2 regions of the Streptomyces sp. CWNU-52B genome follow, and region 2 is predicted to be linked to the other one. Evidence: predicted binding sites of a transcription regulator. Region 2 holds the regulator's gene; the other holds the start of a gene.
The links. The regulator HspR, encoded in region 2, represses chaperone genes until heat shock. The targets are predictions, from matches to a motif close to TTGAGNNNNNNNNNCTCAA.
Positions count from the first base shown of each region.

Region 1: the regulator HspR is predicted to act here: its motif matches at 2,076-2,094, upstream of lon (endopeptidase La).

Region 1 covers NZ_JBLFJV010000006.1:297,021-301,168, reverse strand. The annotation lists gene lon (endopeptidase La) at 1-2,053, opposite strand, end outside; gene ACLVWQ_RS08730 (spermidine synthase) at 2,218-2,907, shown strand; gene ACLVWQ_RS08725 (response regulator transcription factor) at 3,020-3,757, shown strand.
Region 2 covers NZ_JBLFJV010000016.1:278,551-282,698, reverse strand. The annotation lists gene ACLVWQ_RS17375 (CU044_5270 family protein) at 93-1,337, opposite strand; gene ACLVWQ_RS17370 (RNA polymerase sigma factor) at 1,334-1,948, opposite strand; gene ACLVWQ_RS17365 (heat shock protein transcriptional repressor HspR) at 2,146-2,625, opposite strand; gene dnaJ (molecular chaperone DnaJ) at 2,633-3,844, opposite strand; gene grpE (nucleotide exchange factor GrpE) at 3,932-4,148, opposite strand, start outside.

The DNA of each region.
Region 1 (4,148 bases), on a different contig from region 2:
TGTGCACGCCCCGGTCCTTCAGGTCGGCGACCGGCAGTTCCAGCTCGGCGCCGTGGGAGCGCAGGAAGGAGAGAGCGATCTGCGCCGACTCCTTCATCACGTCGCCCAGCTGGCCGGTGAGCGTCAGCCCCGCCGCGCCCGTCTCCGGGTCGGCCAGCGACGCCTCGACGAAGAGGACGTCACCGCCCGCGCCGGTGACCGCGAGGCCGGTCGCCACCCCGGGCACCGCCGTGCGGCGCTCGGCCGGGTCCTGGGCCGACTCGGGCACGTGGTGCGGCCGGCCGATCAGGGCGCGCAGATCGTCCGCGCCGACCGTGAACGGCAGCTCCCGCTCGCCGAGTTCGTGCTGTGCGGCGATCTTGCGGAGCAGCCGTGCGACGGCCCGCTCCAGGTTCCGTACGCCCGCCTCGCGGGTGTACTCGCCGGCCAGCCCGCGCAGCGCGCTCTCCTCCAGGGTGACCTCGTCCTTCTCCAGACCGGCCCGCTCCAGCTGGCGCGGGAGCAGGTGGTCCCGGGCGATGACGACCTTCTCGTCCTCGGTGTACCCGTCGAGCCGCACCAGCTCCATGCGGTCCAGGAGCGCCTCCGGGATGGCCTCGAGGACGTTGGCCGTGGCCAGGAACACCACGTCGCTCAGGTCGAGCTCGACCTCCAGGTAGTGGTCCCGGAAGGTGTGGTTCTGGGCCGGGTCGAGGACTTCGAGGAGGGCCGCCGCCGGGTCGCCCCGGAAGTCGGAGCCCACCTTGTCGATCTCGTCGAGGAGGATCACCGGGTTCATGGACCCGGCCTCCTTGATGGCGCGCACGACCCGGCCGGGCAGCGCGCCGACGTACGTACGCCGGTGGCCGCGGATCTCCGCCTCGTCCCGTACGCCGCCGAGGGCGACCCGGACGAACTTGCGGCCCATCGCGTGGGCGACGGACTCGCCGAGCGAGGTCTTGCCGACGCCGGGCGGCCCGACGAGCGCGAGCACGGCGCCACCACGACGCCCGCCCACGACACCCAGCCCCCGGTCGTTGCGCCGCTTGCGGACCGCCAGGTACTCGGTGATGCGCTCCTTCACGTCGTCCAGGCCGGCGTGCTCGGCGTCCAGGATCGCCTTGGCGCCCTGGATGTCGTACTCGTCCTCGGTGCGGTCGTTCCACGGGAGTTCGAGCACGGTGTCGAGCCAGGTCCGGATCCAGGAGCCCTCGGGCGACTGGTCGCTGGAGCGCTCCAGCTTCTCGACCTCCTTGAGCGCGGCCTCACGGACCTTCTCGGGGAGGTCGGCGGACTCGACGCGCACCCGGTAGTCGTCGGACTCCTCGCCCTCCGCCTCGCCGTTCAGCTCGCGCAGCTCCTTGCGCACGGCCTCCAGCTGCCGCCGCAGCAGGAACTCACGCTGCTGCTTGTCCACACCTTCCTGTACGTCCTTGGCGATGGACTCGGCGACGTCCTGCTCGGCGAGGTGCTCGCGCAGGTGCTCGGTGGCGAGCTTCAGCCGGGCCACCGGGTCGGCGGTCTCCAGGAGCTCGACCTTCTGGGCGGTCGTCAGGAACGGCGAGTAGCCGGAGTTGTCGGCGAGGGTGGCCACGTCGTCGATCTGCTGGACGCGGTCCACGACCTGCCAGGCGGCGCGCTTCTTCAGCCAGCTGGTGGCCAGCGCCTTGTACTCCTTGACCAGCTCGGTCACGGAGCCGGGCAGCGGGTCCGGGACGGTCTCCTCGACCTGGACACCCTCCACCCACAGCGCCGCGCCGGGACCGGTCGTACCGGCGCCGACCCGCACCCTGTCGCGGCCGCGGATCAGGGCGCCGGGGTCGCCGTCGGCGAGGCGTCCCACCTGCTCGACCGTGCCGAGCACCCCCGTGTTCGCGTACGTGCCGTCGATCCGCGGAACAAGCAGCACCCGTGGCTTGCTGTCCCCACTGGAGCGCGCGGCGGCCTGTGCGGCCTCCACCGCGGCGCGTACGTCGGCGTCGCTGAGGTCCAGAGGCACCACCATGCCGGGCAGCACGACCTCGTCGTCGAGCGGCAGCACGGGCAGAGTGAGCGGTTCGGACGTCAAAGTCATGATCTCCCCTTCGGCATTCAAGTTGAGCTATGTCGACTCAATGCACGTGAGCCCTTGATTGTTCCCCCCGCGCTGTTCGCTGTGAGCGATCGTCTCCACAGCCGGGCGGCCGGGCGCGGCTCAAATCCGCTGCCCGGTCAGGGCGAACTTGCCAGGATGGGGCCATGACCACCCCGTACGACGCTGCTCACGGCCTCCCCGAAGTCCTCGACCGCCGCGAAGGCCCGTACGGCGAGGTCGTGCTGCGCCGGCACGGCCGACTGCTGCAGATCATCGCCAACGGCTGCTTCCTCATGGACACCTCCGACGGCCGCTCGGAACGGCGGCTGGTCGACGCCGCCCTGGGCGCGCTGGACGGCAGGACGGGCCCGCGGGTCCTGATCGGCGGCCTCGGTGTCGGCTTCTCCCTCGCCCACGCGGCGGCCGAGCCGCGCTGGGGCCGTATCGCGGTCGTCGAGCGGGAGCGGGCGATCATCGACTGGCACCGGTCGGGGCCGCTCGCGGAGCTGTCGGCCCACGCGCTGACCGACCCGCGCACGGAGGTCGTCGAGGTCGATCTCGTCACGTACGTCAATGAGACATCCGACACGTACGACGTACTCTGCCTCGACATCGACAACGGCCCCGAGTGGACCGTCACGGAGGGCAACGGGAGCCTGTACTCGCAGGCCGGACTCGCCGCGTGCGCACGGGTGTTGACACCTGGGGGGGTACTGGCCGTTTGGTCGGCCAAACCTTCGCCTGATTTCGCAAGAACCTTGCGGAATGCCGGGTTCCAACGGGTGCGTACCGAAGAGATCCCCGTTGCCCGGGGCGTTCCGGACGCGGTGCATCTCGCGGTAAGACCTGGATAGCCGAGCGGCGGTCACTGCCCGTACCCTGCTGCTCTGACGCGGATCATTCAAGCGTCAAGCGCAGTCATGGGATCACCCCACTGGTTCCGGAAAGCACACTCAGGGGCGGGCGATGGAGCAGACACACACCTCGCACAACGGCACGGCGGCCACGCCGGGCGCTCAGCGCCGGGTGCTGGTGGTCGAGGACGATCCGACGATCGTCGACGCCATCGCCGCCCGACTGCGCGCCGAGGGATTCCTCGTGCAAACAGCGGGTGACGGGCCGGCCGCCGTGGACACGGCCGAGGCATGGCAGCCAGACCTGCTCATCCTCGACATCATGCTGCCGGGCTTCGACGGCCTGGAGGTCTGCCGACGGGTGCAGGCGGCCCGTCCGGTGCCGGTGATGATGCTCACCGCCCGCGACGACGAGACGGACATGCTGGTCGGGCTCGGCGTCGGCGCCGACGACTACATGACCAAGCCGTTCTCGATGCGTGAGCTGGCCGCGCGCGTGCACGTGCTGTTGCGCAGGGTGGAGCGGGCCGCGCTGGCCGCGTCCACACCGCGCTCCGGCATCCTGCGCCTCGGCGAGCTGGAGATCGACCACGCACAGCGGCGGGTACGGGTGCGCTCCGAGGACGTGCACCTCACGCCCACCGAGTTCGACCTGCTGGTCTGCCTGGCGAACACGCCGCGCGCGGTCCTCTCGCGCGAGCAGCTGCTGGCCGAGGTCTGGGACTGGGCCGACGCCTCGGGCACCCGGACCGTGGACAGCCACATCAAGGCGCTGCGCCGGAAGATCGGCGCCGAGCGGATCCGTACGGTGCACGGCGTGGGCTACGCGCTGGAGACCCCGACGCCCTAGAGTCGGGCACCCTGATCGAGGGGGCGGATGTGATGCGAGGTCTCGGCGTACTGCGCAAGGGCGTCAAGGCGGGCGCGGGGCTGCTCACCGGAGCGGGTCCGGGCCACAGGCCGGGCTCCGGTTCGGCTCCCGAGCCGGCTTCCGGTCCCGGGACCGACCCCGGTACGCCCCCCGGTACAACCCCTGGTCCGCCTTACGGGCCGGGCGCCGAGCCGAGTTCCGGGTCCGCTTCGACCGCCGGAGCGGCTTACAGGCCGGGCTCCGGCACCGCACCCGGGGACGAGGTCCCCGCTTCCGGCCCGACGGCCACCGGCGTCGGCCACGGTCCCGGTCCTGTTACGCCCCCGAGCCCCGGTCCGAGCGCCGCACCCGGCGCCGCCACCCGGGTCAC
Region 2 (4,148 bases):
GAGTCCGGCCGCCCCTCAGGGCCCGCAGGACTCCACCCCCACCTCCGCCCTCGCCCCCACCTCCGCCAGGACCGTCCCTCAGGAACCGTCCTTCAGCGGATGTCGCTCCGGGCGTTCTCCGGCACCGTGATCTGCTTCTCGCCCCAGGCCATCCGCGTCGTCGCCGTGTAGTTCACCGTCGTGCCCGCGTCGAGGCCCGCCTCCTCGGCCCTGGCCGACGGCTCGGTCAGTACGAGCTGCTCGCAGAGCAGCTCGCCGGTGGACGGGTCCACCACCAGCCGCTGCTGCACGCCGCCCAACGGAGTCGACGCCGTTCCGGGGAAGGTGAAGCCGACGCCCTCGCGCCCCAGCGGATCGGTGACACGCCCCAGCCCCCGGACGCCGGGCAGCTCCGCCATCACCCGGTACGCGGCCGCCCGGACGGCGGGCTCCACCGGCATCGTGACGAGGCCGGCCGCCTGCCGCAGCACGTACGCCGTGCGGCCCGCACCGGCGTCGGCACCGCTGTCCTGCGCGTACAGCTTCTCCAGCTCCCGGCGCAGTTCCCCGCTGTCGGAGGGCAGTTCACGCAGGTCCTGGTAGGTGACGTTGCGCGGTCCGACGGCGTAGATCTTGTCGCCCGCGTCCGTCCGGATGACGCTCGGCCGGCCGCTTCCCATCGTGTACGCGAGCGTGCCGCCTCCAGGGTTCCCGGGAACCTCGGACTGCACCGTCCCGGGTGAGCCCGCGGCCCGCCAGCGCGCCTTGTCCGCGTCGGTGCGGGGAGCGGTCGAGTCGTCCAGACCGGTCACCATCAGGCTCCGGGTTCCGGGGCGCACGCCCACCGACCACTCCTCGGTCGACGTGGTGCGCACGGCGAAGAGCTGGTCCTTCGCCCCGACGATGTTCACGTCCTGGGACCGCGTGGTGGTCTGCCAGTACGTTCCCTCGGTGGCCGGCGTCTCCGCCTTCTTCGCCACGCTGAGCAGTTGGAGGCGGCCGTCCACGCGCACCTCACCCTTCTCGCCGGCGGCGGAGGAGGAGGACGAGGAGGGCTGCGGAGCCGCCCCCGGGCGCACCCCCAGGGGATCCTCGTCGAGCGTGCTGACGACCACCGCGGACGCCGCGACCGCCGCGAGAGCCACCGCGGTCCCCAGCGGCCGGATCCCGATCCGGAGCCGCCCCGGCGTCCGGGAGCGGGTCGCCTGACGGTCCGTCCGGCCGGCCATGATGCGGGCCAGGTCCTCGCGCTGCCGCGGGGAGTCCGCCAGCCCGGCCGGGTCGAGTGCGTCGGGCCGGGCGTCGGCCAGCAGCTTCATGACGTCGGGCCGCCCGGACCGTTCGAGGGTGTTCTTCATGTGAGTGCTCCTTTGCGGTCGGTGCGGCGCGCGGTCCGGACGAGTGGCGCGGAGTCCGCCCCCGGTATCCGTGCCGTGGGTGCCTGTGCCGTGTCTGTCTGTGCCGTGTCCGCCGGGTACGGGGACTCCAGGGCCTTCTCCAGACGGCGGCGGGCCCGGTGCAGCCGGACGGTCAGCGTCGCGGTGGTGCAGCCCAGGACCTTCGCGGCCTGCTTGGTGCTCAGCCCGTGCCAGGCGATGAGCGTCAGGAGCTCCCGGTCGGCCTCGGACAGGCTGGCCAGGGCCTGGAGCGCGGCCTCCCGGTCGGTCACGTCCGCCGCGAGGTCGGCGGCGTCGCTCCGGGCACCCCTGCTGACACGCTGCGCCTCCGCGGCGGCGAGGGCGTACTGGCGGCTGTCCCGGCGACGCAGCTCGCGCACCAGGTTGCGGGCGATTCCCAGGAGCCACGGCAGCGCGGGCTCCGAGATGTCCCGCACCCGCCGCCAGGCCACCGTGAACGTCTCGCTGGTGATGTCCTCCCCCACCTGCCGACCCACCAGGCTCGTCGCGTAGGCGAGAACACGCGGATAGCACTCCTCGTAGACGTCCCGGAAGTGTTGGGCATGTGTCATGCGCCGTCCCCTCACATCGGCTCACATCGGCTCTGTCACCAAGCAATGCGCGTGACGGCCCAGTTCTTACAGGGGGAGGTGAAATTCATGCGACGGATGATGCTGCGTGGTGATGCGACGGATGACGCGAGCACGCGAAGGGGCCCGGAGGTTCAGATGAACCTCCGGGCCCCTTCAGATGGTGTTCAGACGGTGCTTCAGTCCGTCGGCGGGCGCTTCGGCTTCGGGCGCCACACCACCAGCGCGCTCGTCTGCTGGACCTCCTGGTACGGGACCAGGTCGCGGCGGTACGAGGCGTGGACCGCCGCCTCGCGCTGCTGCATGGTCGCCGCCGCGCCCTCCAGGGCCGACTGCAGTTCCGCGACCCGGGACTGGAGTGCGGCGACCTGGTTCTCCAGCTCGATGATGCGCTTGATGCCGGCGAGGTTGATGCCCTCGTCCTGCGACAACTGCTGCACGGTGCGCAGCAGTTCGATGTCGCGGGCCGAGTAACGCCGACCGCGCCCGGCCGTGCGGTCCGGGGAGACCAGGCCGAGGCGGTCGTACTGACGCAGCGTCTGCGGGTGCAGGCCCGAGAGCTGGGCGGCCACCGAGATGACGTACACCGGTGTTTCTTCCGTCAGCTCATAGGCCCTGCCGGTGAATGAGTTCTGCCGACGGCGTCCGGGTGCGTCCATGGTGTCCTCATGCTCCCTTCGCTGCCTCGAACAGCTCAGCCCGCGGATCCTCCTCCGCGGTCGCCTCGCGATACGCCTCCAGCGCGTCACGAGCCTTCCCCGTCACGTCCCCGGGGACACTCACCTCGACGGTGACGAGCAGATCCCCGCGGCTGCCGTCCTTGCGGACCGCGCCCTTGCCACGGGCGCGCATCGTACGGCCGTTGGGCGTGCCCGGTGGCAGTTTCAGGGTGACCGGAGGGCCGCCGAGCGTGGGCACGCGGACCTCGCCGCCGAGCGCCGCCTCCACGAAGGTGACGGGCACGGTGACGGTGAGGTTGTCGCCCTTGCGGCCGAACACCGGGTGCGAGTCCACATGCACGGTGACGTACAGGTCGCCCGCAGGACCGCCCCGTTCGCCCGGCGCTCCCTTGCCGCGCAGCCGGATGCGCTGGCTGTCCGACACCCCCGCGGGGATACGGACCTGCATGGTCCGGGACGACTTGGCGCGCCCCGAGCCCTTGCAGACCGCGCACGCGTGCTCCGCGATCAGGCCGCGGCCCTTGCAGTCGGGGCACGGGTCGGTCAGCGAGAAACCGCCGCCCGAACCGCGCGCCACCTGGCCGGTCCCGACGCAGGTCGGGCACACCCGCGGTGTGCCGTTCTTGTCGCCGGTGCCCGAACAGGCCTTGCAGGGGGACTGCGAGGTCATCCGGAGCGGAACGGTCGCGCCGTCCACCGCCTCCGTGAAACTGAGCGTGACCTCGGTGTCGATGTCCTGCCCTCGGCGCGGCTGCGTCCGGGTGCCGGGGCCCGCGCCGCCGCGGTTGAAGAGACCTCCGAAGACGTCACCGATACCGCCGCCGAAGCCGCCGGCCCCACCGGCCCCGCCGGATCCGGGGCCACCCGCTCCGCCCTGGGCGCCGCCTCCGAAGAGGTCCCCCAGGTCGAAGTTGAAGTTGCCGCCCGAACCACCGGGGCCGCCCGGCCGGTAGCCGCCGTTGCCGAAGAGGGCGCGGGCCTCGTCGTACTCCCGGCGCTTCTTGGGGTCACCGAGGATGTCGTTCGCCTCGGAGATCTCCTTGAAGCGCTCCTCGGCGCGCGAGTTCCCCTTGTTGGCGTCCGGGTGGAACTCGCGGGCGAGCTTCCGGTACGCCTTCTTGATCTCTGCCTCGGTGGCGTCCTTGGGGACGCCGAGGACCTTGTAGTAGTCCTTCTCGATGAAGTCCTTGGTGCTCATCCTCGACGCCCCTCCTTCCGTACGTCACTCTCACGTACGCGCTCGGCTGTGCTGGTGCTTCGGGGCGCGCGTACGCCCTGTGCCACGTCAGCCCTCGTCCGGGCCACCGCTCTCCTTGTCGTCGGCCGCCCCGTTCGCCGCCGTGTCCGCCTCGTCGGCCTTGACCGCCTGAGCGCCCGGCTGCGGTTCGGCGACCGCCACCCGCGCGGGGCGGATGGTGCGCTCGCCGAAGCGATACCCCGGCTGAAGAATCGCCACGCAGGTCGTCTCCGTGACGTCCGGCGCGTACGAGTGCATCAGGGCC